DNA from 4 places in the Cohaesibacter sp. ES.047 genome. Region 3 is predicted to be linked to each of the others. Evidence: predicted binding sites of a transcription regulator. Region 3 holds the regulator's gene; each other region holds the start of a gene.
The links. The regulator LexA, encoded in region 3, represses DNA repair genes until DNA is damaged. The targets are predictions, from matches to a motif close to TGTTCNNNNTGTGTTCNG.
Positions count from the first base shown of each region.

Region 1 (5,019 bases), 1.9 Mb from region 3:
AAGCTTGGCGATCGGCGCACCTTGCCAGCGCAACAAACCATCTCCGGACAGCAGGAACTGATCGTTCGCCGCTCCTGCGATTTTTTCCGATCTGCTCTCGAATTCGACAGACAGAACTTTCTGCGCTGCGGCATGAATGGCTTTGGCATCATTGCCTTCAGCACTCACATCGGGCGCAAAGCGAAACCCTTGCAATTGACCAACATGCTGACCTTCGACCAGCACATCACCGGTAGGGGTAATTTCCGCTTCGAGCATTGCTTTTTCTCTCAGACGTTTCATCAAAACACTTGTGCGCCTATCAATAAAGCGCTTGGTGAGCCGCTCGTGCAAGGCATCCGAAAGGCGGTCCTCAACAGCTCGGGTCTTCTCTTGCCACAAAAGGGGATCATCTAGCCACCCCTTTTTGTTGGCGACAAATGTCCACGTGCGAATATGTGCGATTCTGTGTGCAAGTGTGTCAATGCCGCCATCAATTCTATCCGCATAGGCGATTTGTGCAGCAAGCCAATCACGCGACAAAACGCCTCGGTCGTCCAATTGCTGAAAAAGGATCCCGATCAGCTCGGCATGATTCGTTGGTGCGATCTTGCGATAGTCCGGCACCTGGCAGACATCCCAAAGCAGCTTGAGCCGCTCCGGATCGCAGGCGCGACGCTGAATATCGCGATTCTTGTAAAGAAGCTCGAGCGCCTGAAGATCGCTCGCTGGTAGGGATTTGGTCAACCCCACCTTGCCCGGTGCCATTTCCAACGAGGCAATGAGATCGCTGTAGCTTTCGAAATCGAGCAGGCGGTTGCGCCATTGCATCATCTTGATCGGCTGGAAGACATGGGTTTCGAGCTGCTCGACCAGTTCATCCTCGAACGGTGCCACCCTTCCGGTGACCCCAAACGTGCCATCGCGCGTGTGGCGCCCTGCCCGGCCGGCAATCTGAGCCAGCTCAGCCGCAGTCAGACGGCGATGCTGGAAGCCGTCGAATTTCTTCTCCGCCGCAAAGGCCACGTGATCAAGATCGAGATTGAGCCCCATGCCGATCGCGTCCGTCGCAATCAGATGCTCGACATCGCCATTCTGAAACAGCTCGACCTGCGCATTGCGCGTTCGCGGCGAAAGGCTGCCCATCACGACGGCAGCGCCCCCCTTCTGGCGACGCACCAGTTCTGCGATGGCATACACGTCATTGACCGAAAAGGTCACCACGGCAGAGCGGCGCGGCAAGCGAGAGAGCTTCTTGCTGCCCATATAGGTGAGTTGGGACATTCTGGGGCGCGAGGTGATCATCGCATCAGGCAAAAGATGCTGGATCAGCGGCTTCATGGTCGCAGCCCCGAGCAGCAACGTCTCTTCGCGCCCGCGCAAATGCAGAATACGGTCGGTGAAGACATGACCGCGCTCGAAATCGGCCGCCAACTGGACCTCGTCAATGGCGACAAAGGCCACATCGACATAGGCAGGCATCGCCTCGACGGTGCAGACATGATAGCGCGCACTCTTGGGGACGATCCGCTCCTCACCAGTATGCAACGCCACGAGCTCAGGCCCGACCCGTTGCACCACCTTTCCATAGACCTCTCGCGCAAGCAGCCGCAAAGGCAGTCCGATGATGCCGGACGAGTGAGACACCATCCGCTCAATTGCCATATAGGTCTTGCCGGTGTTGGTTGGTCCCAAAATGGCATGAACCCGCCCGGTGGTTTTGGGATGAGCCGCGAGGGACCCAAAATCATCCACCCAACCCGGCGCCTTCAGAGCTTCCTGATCCCGCAAGGTCTCGGAGCGACTTTTGCGCGGCTGAGCAGCCTCGCTTCTTGCCTTGAGGGGCGTTTTGGATTTCGATTGGGGTGCCGATTGGGACGGGATGTCGGATCGGGGGGGTGATCGGTTCTCTGGCCCAGAGGCCTGCCCATGCGTTCCGTTGCCATCCGCTGCCTTGAGCTCTTCGGCATGACGCAACAATTCAGCTTCAATGCCCGCAAAGCCATCATCCCGCCCCTGGTCATCGAACAGGGGAGACCGCCGGGCGCCATCCTTCGATCCATCCGCATCTTTTCTGGCAAGGGCTTCGCGTTCCGCGGCTTTGAGCGCCTCTTCCCGCGCCTTGCGCCGAGCGCGTTCCTCGGCCTCTTGCGCTTCTGATTTCAGCGCATCAGCAAGACCGGCCAGCGATGCAAAGGGAGACGAGGTGTCTTTTTGTTTTGTCATGAGGTGCCATGGGCCTCTCGTCGGAGCCGGCGCGCAACAGGGTGCCGGCTCTGATAACAGTTTGTCGCGCGCCCGTAGCGCGTCAGTTGATTCTTTATCCCAGAGACAAAGCCGGTATGGCAACCCCGTGCCGCAATGTTGAGCGCTTTATTCCGGTTTCAGGACATCCTTGCAACACAGCAAGGCGACAATCAGACCCTCTGTTCCGAAAAGAGCAAAAGGATGTCGTTAATAAATAGAACGAGTCTCGAACGAATCAGGGCCGAATCGGTGACTCTTAACAGTTCTTGCTATGTTCTCACAACAGATAGATATCTTGTCAACCATAGCCACCAGATTTGGCGCACCAAGAAAGGACGCCTGATGCTCAGTTCCAATCACAGTGGCACCAAAGACCCGGCCCGTTAATCATTCCGGTCCAATCTGAGACGGAAGCGTCTTTTCAGAGTGTTAACGTCACTTGAACCACAAACGAGCGGAGAATTAACCTGTTGAACAGGGAAGGAACAAACGCTGCACGAATCGAACATGGAGCTATGTTCCCATTTTGTTTCCTCTATATCTAGATACTGACAACTGATCGGTTGCAGCATCTGGACGGCGGCTTCAATAGCCACCACAGCGCACTTCTGCCCCAAAGGCATCTTGTTAATCTTCTGAGCCATTTTGGCACAAGTGAGAAGGCTATGAGAGAGCTGCCCCTCAGCACGAACCCGTCGCACTGACGATCAACGCCATGCGTGAATAGGCAGCGCGACGCTAGAGACTATATGCCTGTGCCAGCCTGACAATGCCAGACCTCCGGGCAACAAAAAAGAGGGCTCAAGGCCCCCTTTTCATAAATAGGTAAATGACAATCGCTCGGCTCAAGGCCGACATGGTTCGCTCGAACAACAGCGATCAGACCCGCTCCGGAAAACGGCGAGCATTGGAATCAACCTAGTTGATCTCCAGCTCCTTGGCCTCAAGCACCATGCGTCCAACCATGGTGCCAACCTGCAAGCGATAGACCGCGACAACCGGATCATCACCGACCGGAACAAACCAGGCTTCGATATCCTTGTTGTTCTCCATAAATTTGGTGCTCTTCTTGTTCGGCCTGTGGCCTGCAACAAAGCGCATCCGTGCACCACAGCGGGTCACGGGACCGACATAGCCCTTCCCGTCCGACTGGCGAATTTCCTCGGTGCCTTTATAGAAAAGCTCGAAATTGTAGCGCCAGCGCCCATCGAACATCCGCACCGTACGATCACAAACTGATTTGCCAACCCGGTGCTTCTTGGATTTCACCGACATCAACAGGCCGCTCATGGGATCAATGATACCGCGCGTATGAACGCGCTTCAGCGGAATACGATCAGAATGCCTGGACACGGGCGGCGACGCAGAAAACTTGCTGACATTGCCCGAATGCATCGCGATCTGCACCACATTGTGGATCTTGTCCTCGCGGGAATTGAGTGCATACATCGACGGCAACGACTTGGCACCCCTGAATCTGCCCTTGGAAATCGCACGGCCCTTGCTGTTGATGAACAGTCTGGAAATGCCGCTCGTCTTGGCATAGCCATCGATGGAATAATTGCGGCCATTCACGCTCGCCTTCACAGTGCCGCTGCCCACAGGAATTCCGGCGATCGAAATGCCGAACCGGGCATCGATCTGCGTTGCGTGGGCACTCTGCCCCCAGCCGACAACGCCAGCAATCAGACCAAGTCCCACCATGGCAGGACGAACCGTTCCCCATCCAAAGGAAGGCAGCAATGGCTTACCACGAGAGGGAACATGCTTCCAGATCGGCATTTTTTGTCCTCAAATCCCTAAAGACAGACACAAGACCACACGCGTTAAAGCCCATGAGAAACCGATCTTCGCCACACAAACGAAGCGGTCACACCTTCATGAACTCATCGACGACGCTTACTTTCACACCACCACTTTCGCCACATATGGTTAATAAATTGCAAGCAGGGCCCTTCTACAGAAAATTTTGATCAGCGGTGGATCAAGCGCTATATTTGCTCGCCTTGTGCCTGTCCTGGCTGGTATATCGGCTCTGTTCAACACAGATCCGCGCGATCTTGTGCACTGTCTTTTCCCGTATCTTCTTTGGATATGCGGAAATTCGGGCAGATTCATGAAAAGATGCGCAGCAATGGCGGCAGAAACGCTTGACGCGCGCGGCTATCATCACTATACCGAGGCGACTTTCCGCCAATCTGCTGCCTGTAGACTGGTTGGACACAGAATATGAAATGGGCGGGCGCCAGTTGGCGTCCTAATAATTTGTGAGGGATATTCCATGGCACGTCGCTGTGAACTGACCGGCAAAGGCGTTCAGTCCGGTAACAACGTCAGCCACGCAAAAAACAGAACCCGTCGTCGCTTTCTGCCAAATCTGGTGAATGTGACTCTGCTGAGCGAAACCCTCGGCACCGGCGTTAAGATGCGCGTTAGCGCTCACGCTTTGCGGTCTGTTGAGCATCGTGGCGGCCTTGATGCCTTTCTGGCCAAAGCCAAGAACACTGATCTGTCTGACAACGCTCTGCAGATCAAACGCAAAATCGAACGGGCTCAGGCAGTTTCCTGATCCCTGCTTCGCTTTGTGATCGGCACTTTCGTGCCAACAGATAAAAACAGCGCCCGCAGGCGCTGTTTTTGTATTTGCTGACATTCATGTCCGGCAAGCAATGGGGTCCACAGCGGCCCATCTCGCTTCAACGCTGCCTTGGGCTATCTTCCCATCCGCAGCCAACATAGGAGGGTGACATATGGTTGCTTCTCGTTCTTCCCTTGGTCTGGCCATTCTGGCCA
Region 1 covers NZ_LT907844.1:1,178,155-1,183,173, reverse strand. Annotated here, with positions in the region: gene CPH65_RS05235 (helicase-related protein) at 1-2,205, opposite strand, end outside; gene CPH65_RS05230 (DUF3108 domain-containing protein) at 3,145-4,008, opposite strand; gene rpmB (50S ribosomal protein L28) at 4,508-4,795, shown strand; gene CPH65_RS05220 (queuosine precursor transporter) at 4,977-5,019, shown strand, end outside.
Region 1: CPH65_RS05235 (helicase-related protein) is a predicted target of LexA. The motif match lies at 2,488-2,505, and genes of this name have one in related genera.

Region 2 (5,019 bases), 1.4 Mb from region 3:
ACGCGCGAGAAATCGACCGGATGAATATCCAGTCCGCGCCCGGCATCCTTGTTGGTCAGAATGGGTGCGGCAACCTTTGCAAAGCGGATGCCCTTGCGCGCGAAGGCATCAAAATCCGTACCCAGATTGGTGATCTGGTCAACCGAGAAGCGGAAGCCCATGGAGCGCAGCAATTGCAGCGTCTCGTCTTCGAGAATGCCAAAATTGCGCAAGTCGGCTTGACGGAATTCAAGAATGACATGTTCGGCGAGATCCTGATTCTGCTCGAACAGATCGCGCATAAGCGCAAAGAAATCACTGTCACCAAGGCTCTGGATCGACAGATTGCAGAAGATATCAACCGCCCGGCCCCGATCTGTCAGACGACGCAGAAGCCGGAAAGCCTCGTTCATGGCCATCCGGTCCAACATTGGCATGAAATTGCCATCACGACATACAGGCAGGAAAACATCTGGCGTGATGAGACCACCGTCCTCGGTCTTGAGACGGGTCAATGCTTCGTAATATTGCGGTTTGCGCATCGGCAGGGTGACGATGGGCTGCATGAACAGTTCGATCTTGCCAAGCGCCAGAGCGCGTCTGACGGCTGCCTCATCTTCCTCGCTGATCGAAGGCTGCCGAGCCTGTCCCGGCTCTTCAAACTCCGGCGGCCACTCGTCTGCCGCTTCCGGAGCGGATGCTTCCTCGTACTCATCATAGCCGAGGGGTTGATGATCATACTCCGCAGCAGTCTCATAGACCGGGCGCTCGGGAGCGATTGGCTCCCTCAATGGCGGCTCGTCGGCCCATTGCGGTTCGGATGCAACAGGGCGCGGGGCGGGGTCTCTGCGCGGGGCTGCTTCGGCGCGGGGCGTTCGGTTGGACAGGGCACGGGCGTTGGCCCGGAGCATCTGTTCCAATGCCATGACCGACTGGGTCGCGGAGGAAAGCTGCTCGCGGACATCATCCACCTGCCCCTCGCCGGTTTGCACGCGTTCATCCAACTCCGCGCAGGTTTCTGCCAGTTGCTTGACGATGGTTCCGATGACATCCAATTCGGACAGAAGGGGCTCAATCTCATCGCGCACCCGTTTCGCAACATCCTCGTCGAGCTGTCGGGCCATCTCCCGCACATCCTGCAGCTCTTTTGTCAGTCCCAGCTTCAGGCGGGTAAGATCATCCATCTGCTCATCGAGCATCATCCGGTCCCGAACACGGGAAATCTGATAGTGGATCAGCAATAGGGTAAGAAGGATACCAAAGGCAATCGGGGAGGCTTCCGGGATCGAAAGGCCGAAACTATAGTGAAAGATGGCTCCGACAGACGTGGAAATGGCGACCATACAAACGGCGATAAAAACAGCCCCAAGCCTTTGCATGTTCTCAACTCCACTCATACTGTCCCTTTTGGGACGAACCGTTCTTGTTCTGCGGGACCTGACTGGGCCCATACCAGCAAGTCAAGGTTTCGCTTCAGGTCCATTTTTTGGCCTGAATATCGCCAATTTACAGGTCAACCCACGAATCAAGAAGGTGCACCTGCCTAAGGGTAGTCTTTGCCACACTTTTGTGAAAGAGCTGAGCAAATTGGGTGTGGGTTACTTGGCAGGCGCGCGTTCCGCACCAGTCTTCAGCGCGGATCGAGATCCGCACGCTTGTCCCCGCAAGGCTATGGTTCTCATGTTCTGGCTGAGGAGGCCTGCCCCATCAGGCATGTATTTTTAAAGAATACTGGCTAACTAAAAAAATACTGCCCCGTTCCGGTATCAGTGACGATACCGAAACGGGGCAGTAGAGTGCGCAGCAAACGGAAGGCCACCTTTGCCGCGCGGCAGGAACGATGCGGCGAGTTCCTGCCAAGACGTTTAAAGCCCATGCTTCGTCAAAAGAATAGCTGTTCAAAAGCTATGGTCATTGAGTCCAAACAGCGATCGACAAGCAAAAATCCGAGTGTTCTATATAGTTTTGATTAATACTTGTCAAAACTATTTGTTCATACAAAAGCTGGGCCTTGTTCCACTCGTACGCGACATTGCTCGCCAGAAACGGGGATCGCGCTAGAAGCGGGCCTAGTCGAACAGCGAGAGCTGGGCCACCTCGCTCTTGGGCTGCGTGAAATGCTGAAGGGACAGCCGTGTCTTGCGCGTGGCATAGCCGAGTGCGCGACAGGCTACATCCATACGCTTGTGAAGGATCTCGGCAAAGGGTCCACTGCCCCGCATCCGCATGCCGGAACGGCTATCGTAGTCCTTGCCGTTGCGCATCGAACGCAACACATTCATGACATGGCGGTATCGGTCGGGGTAATTCTTGACGAGCCAATCCTGAAACAACGGGCTGACTTCACCGGGCAGCCGCAACAGGATCGTCCCGGCTTCCCGCGCTCCTGCCTCGTATGCCGCCTTGAGAATCGCTTCCAATTCACTATCGTTGAGCGCAGGGATGACCGGTGCAATCATTACCGAGGTTGGGATGCCCGCGTCAGCCAGCCCCCGGATGGCCTCCAGGCGCCTTTTCGGACTTGAAGCCCGGGGTTCGAGCGCCCGCGACAGCTTGTGATCGAGAGAGGTCACGGACAAGGCCACCTTGACCAGATTGCGCTCGTTGAGACGCTTGAGCTTATCAAGATCCCTGAGAATGAGGGCCGACTTGGTCACGATCCCGACGGGGTGGCCGAATTCATCCAGCACGTCGAGCAGATCACTCATCAAGCGATATTGCCGTTCGATGGGCTGATAGGGATCCGTATTGGTGCCGATGGCGATGGGGCGCGGTCGATAGCCGGGCTTCGACAGCTCGCGACGCAACTGTTCGGCGGCATCGGGCTTGGCAAACAGTTTGGTTTCAAAGTCGAGCCCGGCGGAAAGCCCCATATAGGCGTGGGTTGGACGAGCGAAGCAATAGATGCAGCCATGCTCGCAGCCACGATAGGGATTGATGGACCGGTCGAACGGTATATCGGGCGAGTCGTTGCGTGTGATGATGGTGCGCGACTTTTCCTCCTGCACTTCGGTGCGCAAGGGAGGAAGGTCTTCGGCCGCCCAAGCACTGCCCCAGCCGTCATCCTCCGGTTCCTTCGCATAGGGCTCGAACCGCCCGGACTGATTGGAGGTGGCTGCGCGCCCACGCACGCGGCGACCAACATGTAAATCCGGGTCGACCTGAAAGCCGACGAAAGGATCGACATCTTCCACCCGCTTTTTCGTATTTGCGCCTCGACGCATTGCCATGTCCAGAACCCCACCAGTCGCAGCGGAGTGATTCCAACTGCTTCGTTTCTATTTTGTTCCTCTCAAGGATTGCAGCACAACAAAGAACATTTCAAGAACAATTTTCAATGACCCGGCTGGTTTTTCCTCTGCAAGTCCACTGCGGCCACGGTTGATGCTGGTTTGAGCACAATCCACATTGTCAAACCCGGCGAACCGCTCTAAGGGGAGAAGGTACGAATGTGCGTAGTTTGATCATTGAGGAGAGCCAGATGAGCGACGAAGAAGAACAGAAAAGCCCGGAAGAATCGATTAGCAAGCAAGCCGCCGAAGCCCTTTTCAAATCCCGGTCCATTTTCATTTATGGTGAAATCACCCAGGATCTTGCGCACAAGGTTTGTGCCCAGTTGATTGCCATGGCGGCCGTCAGCGATGACGACATCAAGATTTTTGTCAACTCACCGGGTGGGCATGTCGAGTCGGGCGATTCGATTCATGACATGATCCAGTTCATCGCCCCGAAAGTCTGGATCATCGGCACAGGCTGGGTCGCCTCGGCTGGCGCGTTGATCTATATCGCATCGCCAAAAGAGCTGCGCCTGTGTCTTCCGAACACCCGCTTCCTTCTGCACCAACCCTCCGGTGGTGCACGCGGGCCGGCTTCCGACATTGAAATCCAGGCGCGTGAAATCATCAAGATGAACGAGCGCCTGCACAAGCTGTTTTCCGAAGCCACGGGACAAACGATCGAACAGGTGGCCAAGGATACGGACCGCGATTACTGGCTGTCTGCTGAAGAAGCGAAAGCCTATGGTCTTGTTTCCCGCGTCATCACATCGTCCACCGATATCGGCTGACGATCTGCCAAGACGGTAAAAAAGAAAGCCCGGGTATCACAAGGTGCCCGGGCTTTCTTATGTCCAGCGGTTCGTCTGCCACCCTTGCAAGCAGTGCGAGCCCGGCCAATCCGCGAGCCACCGTCTGGGCAGATCAGATCAGGCGCGCCAGAATGGTTTTTTCGTCTCGGCCAAGGCTTCTTGCCATGTCATACCGAAATCGGCGAGGACTTCATCGGTGAATGTGTCAAGATCCCGGCGCATCTGATTGCGCTCGACAAAGCGGTGCCACCAAAGAGCGAGCAGTGAAAGGATGCCAATCCTGCGGTTTGCCGCGCCACCGTTTGCGGCCCTTTGATTGATCAGCGCAAGCATTTCGCTTTCGCTCATCCGCCTTGCCTTCAAGGCACTGTCAGGATTCATCGGTATAATCCTTTATTGTTGTTTTTGAACCTTTTCCATGTCTTCACTATTGCTCCTTTTCGAGCGCAAAAAAATTGAATAATGTGAACGCATCATGTGAGAAAAAGTAACATCTTCAATTATTGCGAATGTGAGCCGGATCATGAAAGGAAGCAATAGATGTCTCCCCTGCCACCGCTGACGTCCTTGCTCGTGCTCGAAGCTTTTTATCGTTCCGGCTCAGTGACCGGTGCTGCGGCGCTTCTGGGGCGCACACATGGCGCTGTCAGCAAGCAGTTGCACCAACTTCAGGATCACGCCGGCGTTGCCCTGTTTCAAAAGTCTGGATCGGGCATCGAATTGACCAAACCGGGGCGCATCTTCGCCGCGGCCATCACCGACAATCTGTCGGACATGCGCAGGGCCTATCAAACCCTGTGTGGCGGACAGGAAGACAAGCGCGTATCGATCAAGGTCAGCTCGACCTTTGCCCGCCTGTGGGCCATTCCTACCATTGCACGCTTCAACATGGACTACCCGGATATCGAAATCCAGATCAGTCTGACGATCGCCCAAAACAGTCATTCAGAGGA
Region 2 covers NZ_LT907844.1:2,983,592-2,988,610, reverse strand. Annotated here, with positions in the region: gene CPH65_RS13650 (EAL domain-containing protein) at 1-1,376, opposite strand, end outside; gene CPH65_RS13645 (PA0069 family radical SAM protein) at 2,049-3,209, opposite strand; gene CPH65_RS13640 (ATP-dependent Clp protease proteolytic subunit) at 3,461-4,045, shown strand; gene CPH65_RS13635 (DUF1127 domain-containing protein) at 4,184-4,447, opposite strand; gene CPH65_RS13630 (LysR substrate-binding domain-containing protein) at 4,607-5,019, shown strand, end outside.
Region 2: CPH65_RS13645 (PA0069 family radical SAM protein) is a predicted target of LexA. The motif match lies at 3,292-3,309, and genes of this name have one in related genera.

Region 3 (5,019 bases):
CACGACAGGCACTGGCAATGGTCAGGGCAATCATGTCATTGGAGAAATTCTTCAGGTCAACACCGGCGGCGCATCCAACAGCCTGACCATCTCTCAATTTGACGGCACGACGAGTGGCGGAGAAGGCAACCGCGTCCAGACCGTGATTCAGCAAGGCAGTGACAACCTCGCGATCATCAATCAGGAAGAAGAAGGCAACGAAGTTACCGAATTACGCCAACTTGGAGCCAGCAACGAGGCAACAATCTATCAGCAAGACGGCGTCAACAATCTGGTCAACAGCTTAACACAGGACGGTGACAACAACCGCGCCCGAGCTGCGCTCAATGGCTCCCGCAACCTGATCTTCTCGATCCTGCAATCCAATGCCCTCGTGGGTTCCATTGGCAATCTCATGACAGTCACCCTCAGCGGTGACGACAATGGCGGCGACGGCATGGGTGGGCTGGGCCAATTCACGCGCCCCATTACCCAGGCCTTGCAAGTCGCTCAGGGCGAACTCAATCAGTTTGGCGATGAGAATGTGCTAAACTTCGTCACGTCCGGTACATCCTCGATGAACCTGTTCGGCTTTGTGCAAGATGGCGATGGCAACGCACTGAGCGGAACCGTGGACGGCGTCGAGAACGAAGTTGCTGCGCTGGAAATCGGAGATGGCAACCGCATCGATTTCACGCAGGATGGCGACCAGAATACGATTGCCATTTCCTATCGCGGAGACAACAACGCGATTTACGCCAAACAGGAGGGTGACGAGAATACGCTCGACATCTCGTTTGACGGTGGCATCGCTCCGATCACCCGCAGCAATCAGAACAACGACCCGGCAGTCGGTGGGTTCGGCGACACAGTGGCTGCCTTTGCAGGCTCGCTTATGCCTGGCGATGCGGTTCAGATTGGCGACCTCAATCTGGCCAAGATCTCCATCACCGCAGGCAACCAGAACAAGATCGCCTTTGCACAGGTCGGTCAGAGCAACACCATCACGGGCGCAACGACGGGGCACCAGAATCAGGTTCTGATCACGCAGACCGGCTCACTCAACGAAGCGAGCTACACCCAGAATGGCAACTTCAATTCCCTTGTCATAATCCAGTAGTTTTGGTTGCAATGAGAGGAATTAAATCTTAAAGTTGTTTTGATAAACCTACAAGCCATGAGCGCAATGAGCGAAAGATCGCTCATGCGGGGTGGCCATTCCGGTTCTGGTTGATCGAGCCCCTTTAAGCTGCAGAAACCGGGGTACCAACGGAATGGCAACAACAACATGACGCCGGTTTGCGAGGATTTGCAGCCACCGCTCGGAAACGGAGGCAGGAACGCCCCCAATCCTGACAGGTGTCCTAGCCATATAGACGGAGAAGATCCCATGTTTGAAACACGACACATTCGATCCGGCAGCCAAACTCTTCCCCGCCGTGCCGGTATCCTTGGCGCACTCACTCTTTGTGCCTTTATGACTTTCCCCGCGTCCGCGGGGGAAAAAAACGTGCTCATTCTCGAACAGCAAGGCACCAGAAACAGTGTGACCGTTGATCAGACGAACGCGTCGCAAAGTCAGGTTGGCGGCGTTGAGATAATTGAGGGAGCCGCGTTTTCCGACACTGAATTCAATGTGCTCAGTCTCGATCTTCAGCCCAACACAGCTGCGGAAAATCCAATCCTCCAACTGGGGGCAGACAACGTTGCCGACATTACCGTTGACGGCGTTGGTGGCGCTGTCTTCCTGCAGCAAGGCGCAAACATCAACGATGGCAACAACACCGCAACGATCGACATCAACACAACCGGCGATTCCTTGGCTGCAATCCTTCAGGCTGGCAGCAACAACAACGCCGGGCTCACTGTGATCGGCAACACGACAGAAGGTCGCATCCTGCAGCTCGGAGACAACAACGACGCCCAGCTTCAGGTCGGGCTTGATGGCCTACCGGCAAATGGCGCTCAGGCAACCGTGACACAGGATGGAAACAACAACACCACCAATGTGCAGGTCGTCGGCATTTCAAATGGCCAATACAGCTACACCGTTCAGGCAAACGGCACCACGACGAGCGTTCCGGTCACCATCCAGACCAACGGTGCGTCGGTCAGCGTGACGCAAACCCAGTTCTAGGGTCAAATTCGGAGTTGGCTTTCATGAAAAATTCTGGTTCCCGGCTCCGAATGCTCTATGCCCTGATGATCAGCCTGTTTGCCCATGGCACCGCCAACGCCGACGAAGCCACAGGTGAAATCCGCATTGTCAGGCAGGGAGAACAGCTCATCGTAAAGGATGTTTTCACCGCCAAAGCCGCTGGCATTTACAAAACCAGTCTGCAGGTTTCCAAAAATGGACTGTCCGGTCAAATCTCATCGAGCCAGAATAGGCAAATGCAAGCAAAGGCCGGGGAAATCTGCGAAGGAAACCGCATCGCCATGAAAGTTCAGACCGGAGATCAGGTGGAGGTGGAACTAATCATACAGTTTGAGGGAACAGAGTTCGTTCATACCGAGCGCACCCTGAAAATCCAGACCGATGGACTGAAGCCCTCACTCTACGAGACAAACGACAAATCCATTCGATTGTGAAACAACACGTAAATTGGTGCAAAAGATGCTTTCTCCTGCCTGGCTGATCACCACGATCTCGCGCTCTATTCCGCGCGTCCGGTTCTTCATCCTATCCCTGCTTCTGGGACTGATCCACGCCTCAAGCGCTCAAGCGCAATCAACCAATGCGATTGCACAGGCATTCAAAGGCCAATGGGTGACCTATGATCGCTCCTTTGCCGCCGATACCGGCCTCTGCACGTTGACCTTCTCTGCGACACGGAAAGGCGAGATTTACCCCATTTCGCAGAGCAATTGCACAGGTGAGATCACCTCGATTGTCGGCTGGTCCATCGTCAAAAACCAGCTTGTCTTTGTAGATCAGGATAACAAGCCGCTGGCCAAAGTCGGCGGCAATCAGGGGCGCCTGAGCGGCACCATGACACAAAACAACAAACCTGTGATCTTCGAAAATGCAAAAATCGCAAAGAAGATCAACGCTGCGCGTGAAAGCATCTCGTGCGCCTACGTCGGCTACAGCCAGATCTGCGCCAAGCCGCAGGAATTTTCACCGCCACCGGTCAGCCCCGGCGCTGAAACCCCAATCAAAATCCTGGTCAATCTCAACGCCAGAGTGGAGCCACGGAACGACGCAGAGGCTGTCGCGACACTCAAACCGCAATCCTGCGCACAAGCATTGACATGCTCACGGGCATCAGACGGCCTCTGGTGCAAGATCAAGCATGAGAACAAACAGCTCTGGATCAAGAAGCAGGCTGTTCGGCTGAAAAAGTACCCGATCATAACCTTCCAGAATGGCTGTTCCTGAGACGTCACACCTACTCAGCAATCCTAATCCATTTACAAGGGCATGGTGCAGCACTCGCACCCTGCCCTTTTTCTATGTCTTCTTCGTATTCCGATAAGATTCGCACGATCAAACCAGAAACGCCCCAAAAGCACCCAACCCTCCTCCCAGATCGCACAGAACGGATCAATATACGCAGCTTTAAGCAATTTTGTTACAAACATCCAAGGACCCTCGCCGGATGTCAGTCTTTGTTCCCCTTTTCGAGCTTGCGGAACACAGCGAGAACATGTATATTTTGTTCGTGATTTGTGCCACTGATGACTCGCTTTGTTGGGCTCTGTGGTGATTTGGACCTTCCAAGGCGGAGCGGGATATGCTGACAAGAAAACAGCACGAACTACTTATGTTCATCAATGAACGCATCAAGGAATCCGGTGTTCCGCCTTCCTTTGATGAAATGAAACTGGCGCTCGATCTTCGCTCCAAATCTGGCATTCACCGCCTGATTACGGCTCTTGAGGAACGAGGCTTCATCCGTCGCCTCCCCAACCGCGCCCGCGCGCTGGAGATCCTCAAGCTGCCGGAAGCCAGTCTGCCCACCCTCAACGTGGCGGGACGCGGGTTTTCTCCCAGCGTGGTCGAAGGCGGTCTTGGCAAGAAACCACCTCAACCGATCAGTCCAGAACCAAAAGAAGAAAGCACCAGCATGTCGGTGCCCGTCATGGGGCGCATTGCTGCCGGCGTTCCCATCTCGGCGATCCAGAACCAGTCTCACACGATTTCAGTACCGATCGAGATGCTGCGTGGTGGCGAGCATTTCGCGCTTGAAGTGCGTGGCGACTCGATGATCGAAGCAGGCATATTGGATGGCGACACGGTCTTGATCAAGAAATCCGATGATGCCGTGTCCGGTGATATCGTTGTTGCGCTGGTTGATGATGAGGAAGCAACGCTCAAGCGCCTGCGCAAGAAAGGTGCCTCCGTCGCTCTGGAAGCAGCCAACCCTGCTTACGAAACGCGCATTTTCGGGCCCGACCGGGTTCGTGTTCAAGGCAAGTTGATTGGGCTTCTGCGCCAATATTAAATCACGGCCAAACTGGACCGCAGTCAGTATGAGATCGCGAAAAAGCAGCCTTGCTAACCGGTAACGACGCACAACGCCTGCTTTTTCGTTTACTCGTCTATTTCGCCCAACCATGCCTGGCGATAAAAACTCGCGATCATGGCTCTCTATGCCATGGCCGCCGTCCCTTGGGCATGGCCGACTGCATGGACAGTGCCCACTCTCGTGAGCGGTTCGCGATATCGCCACTTTGTGCGCTGTTCGGTGGGCTTTGAGATTTGTGCGCAAAGGTGACCAACACCGAGCCATTGGCTTCAAGCTCTTGGCGTCCCATTGTGAGCTTAGGCGCTATGCAGGTTGACGGGATTGGCAATTTTGAAATGATGATATCGCGTCTGGCGCACTCTTCATCAAAAGCTCCAGGATGCTTGACCAGTGCCGCAGACAGATTTGTTTTCGGTCCTGAGGCCGTTCTCAATCCCGCCATCACACAGGCATGTTGATCACACGCCCAAGGTTGGTGAGAGCTTTCCGTCCGCAGCAAGCCCTTGGCTCCACCACCCGTGCCTTCGTTGAGTGCCGCGCGCACATCCCCGTCAGCGCGGAGCAGCGC
Region 3 covers NZ_LT907844.1:4,342,540-4,347,558, forward strand. Annotated here, with positions in the region: gene CPH65_RS19895 (hypothetical protein) at 1-1,099, shown strand, start outside; gene CPH65_RS19900 (hypothetical protein) at 1,370-2,116, shown strand; gene CPH65_RS19905 (hypothetical protein) at 2,167-2,571, shown strand; gene CPH65_RS19910 (AprI/Inh family metalloprotease inhibitor) at 2,597-3,361, shown strand; gene lexA (transcriptional repressor LexA) at 3,717-4,427, shown strand; gene CPH65_RS19920 (ComEC/Rec2 family competence protein) at 4,564-5,019, opposite strand, start outside.

Region 4 (5,019 bases), 2.0 Mb from region 3:
ACCCAGATGGCGCAAGGGCGTGGAATTGAGTGACTTCGAAAAGCCATGCAAATGCTGCGGAAGTGTCTGAAGCGTCATAAAAACCCAGTCTCATTGATGCGGTCAATGGCAAGGTCTATCCGATCGACACAACAGTTTGATGACCTTCGGGCAGCAGTGATCAAAAGAGCCTTACGTCTCGCCGTCAAACAGCGAGGCCATGCGGCGGCTGACTTCATCCTCGGGTCCGGCAATACCCACAGGGCGGGCGCGCGCCCGAGACCCTGTTTCCGGCGGCGTCTCTGGCTCTGATGGCGTGGTTTGCTCTTCGGCCTGTTTCTTTGCCAACTCTCTGGCCTGATCCTTGGCGATGGCTTCAAGCTCGGCTTCGCTGACGTCAATATCCTCGATTTTGCGACCGCGTTTGACGATCTTGCCCGTCGACGTCAGGATCTGATCGACATCTTTCTGGGTCTGGCCAAAATGGCTTTGCAGCTTGGATACCCGATCATCAAGGCGCATGACGTCTTCCATCAGCAAGGCGACCTCGCGCTGGATGATGTGGGCCTGCTCCCGCATGCGGGCATCCTTCAGAACCGATTGTACCACCTGAATGGACAGCGTCAGAAGGGACGGCGAGACGATGACCACACGCGTCCGGTGGGCAAGCTGCACGACATCGTCAAACTGCTCGTGCAGATCGGCAAAAAGGCTCTCGGAGGGCACGAACATGAAGGCGGTGTCCTGCGTTTCACCGGGAATGAAATAGCGCTCGGAAATGTCCTTGATGTGTTTCTTCACATCATTGCGGAAGCGCGTCCGTGCCGCCTTGTCCTCGTCCGGATTATGAGCCTCCTTGACCGCGGTCCAGCCTTCGAGCGGAAACTTTGCATCGATCACCAGCACCGCATTGTCATTGGGAATATGAATGACGCAATCGGGTCGGTTTTTGTTGGAAAGGGTATATTGGAAATCAAAGGCGTGCTTGGGCAGCGCATCCTCGATGATCGCCTCCATCCGGCCCTGACCAAATGTGCCGCGCGTTTGCTTGTTGGCAAGGATCTGCTGCAACTCGACCACCCGGCCCGATAGCTCGGTGATGTTGCCTTGCGCTTTATCGATCACAGCCAGCCGCTCATGCAGCGCTCGCAGATTATCGCCCGTTGCTTTTTGGCCATCCGTCAGGCTTTTGGACACGGTCTGGGTCAAGCGATGCCCCATGCCGTCCATACGGTTGGTCAGGGATTGCGCCATCTCGGACTGGCGGGTGGAGAAAATCTCCGCCATGGTCTGCATCCGACCGGTCATCTCCGCCTGCAGGCGCGTCAATTCCTCGACTTGCGCCCTTTGCGCTCTGGCCTGTTCCTGTGCTTCATAGAGCTCCTGCTCACGCGTACCGCTTTGGCGGTTCTGCGAGATCAGAAGCCAGACCAGCAGCAATCCGAGCAGGGCAATCGCACCGATCAGGATTTCAAAGGTCGTCAGGCCATGTTGGCCGATGGTGATCACGATGTCATTCATGGCGCGACTATAGATTGATTCGGAAAAGGGGGAAACAAAATGAGAACAGGGGCTCGCACGGTCTACCGTCTCTTGTTGAGACGCCCGCTTGGTTGGCCAGATTTGTGCCGATTGTGATTGACGCTGCGACCCCGAACCCTTACATCACCTCCCATGGCACTTCTGGATATAGTTACATTGCCGGATCCCATGCTGCGCGAGCAGTCCGCTCCGGTCGAGCGCGTGGATGATGATCTGCGTCGCCTTGTCGAAAACATGTTTGAAACCATGTACAAAGCCCCGGGCATCGGTCTGGCGGGCATACAGGTTGGTGTGCCTCGTCGCATCTTCACCATGGATTGCGGCAAGGGCGATGATGACAAGAATCCGATCTGTATGATCAACCCGGAAATTCTCTGGCAATCGGACGATCTGAGCACCTATGAAGAGGGCTGTCTGTCGATCCCCGACTATTACGCTGAGGTGGAGCGACCGGCATCGGTGAAATTCCGGTTTCTGGATCAATTCGGCAAGGAGCAGGAAATGCTCTGCGAAGGGCTTGATGCCACGTGCGCCCAGCATGAATTCGACCACCTCAATGGTGCGCTCTTCATCGACTATATCTCCAGGCTGCGCCGCGACCGTGTGATCAAGAAATTCACCAAACTCGCCAAGCAGAAAGACAAGCAGGGCATTCTCTAGTCTGGCTCTAGTCTGGCTCTAGTCTGGCTCTCGTCTGGCTTTCTGCCGTCCGCACCACAATCACCGCAAGGATTAGCCATGCTCCGCGTCATCTTTATGGGCACCCCGGATTTCTCCGTTCCGACCCTGATGGAAATCGTCGGGCGGGGCCACGAGGTTGTCGCAGTCTACAGCCAGCCACCACGGCCCGCCGGACGCGGCATGGAAGAGCGCAAGTCTCCCGTCCATCAGGCGGCCGAGCGTCTTGGCCTGCCGGTTTTTACGCCGACCTCGCTCAAATCCGAAGAAGAGCAGGAAAAATTCCGCGCCCTTGAGGCCGATGTCGCCGTCGTCGTTGCCTATGGCCTCCTGCTACCCAAAGCCATTTTGGAGGCGACAGAAGAGGGCTGCCTCAATCTGCATGGCTCGTTGCTGCCGCGCTGGCGGGGCGCCGCTCCGATCCAGCGGGCCATCATGTCCGGAGATGCCGAGACCGGCGTTCAGGTCATGCGTATGGACGAAGGGCTCGACACCGGCGATGTCGCCATGTCAGAGACCATTCCCATCACCGACACAATGACCGCCGAGGATCTGCACGACCGCATGATGGTGCTTGGGGCAGATCTGATGGTCCGGGCTCTTGGGGCCCTGTCGCACGGGGGCCTTACGTCCAGACCTCAGGCCGAAGAGGGCGTGACCTACGCGAAAAAGATCGACAAGGCCGAGAGCCGCATCGACTTCTCTCAGCCGGCCAATGAGGTGCACAACAAGATCCGCGGGCTTTCGCCCTTCCCCGGCGCGTGGTGCGAAATGACCATCCGCGGCAAGGCGCAGCGGGTCAAGATCCTGCGCTCCGAGCTATCTGATGGGGCTGGTGAGGCTGGCACACTGCTCGACGGAGCCATGACGGTCGCCTGCGGAGACGGGGCCGTGCGCCTTATCGAATTGCAACGGGCTGGCAAAGGTGCCATGAAGGCCGAGGATTTCCAGCGCGGAGCAGACCTTTCGGTCGGCGACGTCATTGCATGACGAAGAGATAGAATGCCACGCTTCAAGCTTCTCATCGAATATGACGGCCGGCCCTTTTCGGGCTGGCAACGGCAGAACAATGCCCCCAGTGTCATGGGGCTGATTGAAAAGTCGCTGCTAAAGTTCACCGGTGAGGCGGTCACGGTGTTCGGTGCCGGGCGGACCGATACGGGCGTTCATGCGCTCGGTCAGGTGGCGCATTTCGATCTGGAGCGGGACTGGCACAGTCACAAGATCCGCGAAGCGCTCAATCATTTCCTCAAGGAAACGGGTGTCGCCATCCTCGACAGCTGGAAGGTCACCGAAGAATTCGACAGCCGCTTTCTCGCCTCCAAGCGCTACTACCGCTATCGCATCTGCAATCGCCGTGCGCCGCTTACCTTCGAGATCGGACGTGCCTGGCAATATAGCTATCCGATTGATATCGACCTGATGCAAAAGGGGGCGGATCAACTGATCGGCCATTTCGACTTCACCACCTTCCGCGCAACCGCCTGTCAGGCCAAGAGCCCATGGCGGACGATGGAAAGCCTCAAGGTGAGCCGGGAAGGCGAATGGGTCTATCTGCATGCCATGTCGCGCTCTTTCCTGCACAACCAGATCCGGTCCTTCGTCGGATCTCTGGTCGAGGTGGGGGCCGAGCGCAAGCCGGTCGGCTGGATCACCGAGATTCTCGATGCCCGCGATCGCCGCGCCTGTGGACCTGTCGCTCCACCCGATGGCCTCTATCTGACCCGAGTCGATTACCCTCAGGATCGGGACTATCTGATCCCAGAAGCGCCATGGGAAGGCCACCAGAAGGCCTAATCGCCAGAGATGTGGCCAGAGACGCCGCCAGATCGGTATCGCTGCCATTACATCGCGGTACTAGCCGAGTGCTGGAACAGCATGACGGTTGCGGCAACATTGGCGACCATCAGCAAGACCGCCAGCGCCAGCGCCATCGATCCGGGACACTCCAGCACGAAGCTGAACAGGCGATAGGAAATCCACAGCGCAAAGAGGATGATCCCGAGCATGATGAGCACGGCCATCCCCGGACCGCCAAGCCCCGAGGTGACAATTGCCCCGGGCACAAGGGTGAGCAACAGGACAATGACACTGAGCCAGTTGTAGCTGACAATGAGCGGGATGAAGCGATCTCTGAAGCCAAAGAACCGGCAAATCAGATAGAGCACTACTGGCCCCAGACCCCAGTCGAGCAAGGTGTTGGCGATCCAGAGGCCGAGCCCGCCTTCGCTGAATATCAGCATGTTGTCAACGTCGCCGAACAGCACCGTGTAGAGAAGATTGATCGGTTCGGTGATGACGATGGCGAGAAACGAAAGTAGGACGCCGCGCACCGTGGCATCGATCTTGTAGAGCGCTTCCTCGTCGCCGCGCACAAAGGCCCAGACGAGCTCGAGATGAAAGAGGATGTAGGCCATGAGGCTCCGTTGAAGCTGCGTTTGCGGCTGCAGTGTGCGATGGGCGATAGAAAAGCGGGGCCAGCATAGCCGACCCCGCCAGAATGGCAATCGCCAGATGCTTATCTTTGTGGTGGGAAATACTGCATCAGGAATTCATAGTAAACATCGGACAATGTCTGCAGATCTTTGAGAGCGATATGTTCGTCGATCATGTGCATGGTCTTGCCGACAAGGCCGAATTCGATCACCGGACAATAGTCCTTGATGAAACGGGCGTCCGACGTGCCGCCATCGGTCGAGTGTTCGGGCGTTCTGCCGGTCACCTTGGCCACCGCAGCACTGAAGCCCTTGATCAGTTTTTCCGACTTCGTCAGGAAGGCCTGACTGATGGCCGGCTCCATTTCGACAACAACATGGAAAT
Region 4 covers NZ_LT907844.1:2,294,766-2,299,784, forward strand. Annotated here, with positions in the region: gene CPH65_RS10470 (DUF1868 domain-containing protein) at 1-78, opposite strand, end outside; gene CPH65_RS10475 (DNA recombination protein RmuC) at 172-1,500, opposite strand; gene def (peptide deformylase) at 1,654-2,181, shown strand; gene fmt (methionyl-tRNA formyltransferase) at 2,260-3,189, shown strand; gene truA (tRNA pseudouridine(38-40) synthase TruA) at 3,202-3,996, shown strand; gene CPH65_RS10495 (hypothetical protein) at 4,044-4,616, opposite strand; gene dapE (succinyl-diaminopimelate desuccinylase) at 4,718-5,019, opposite strand, start outside.
Region 4: CPH65_RS10475 (DNA recombination protein RmuC) is a predicted target of LexA. The motif match lies at 1,531-1,548, and genes of this name have one in related genera.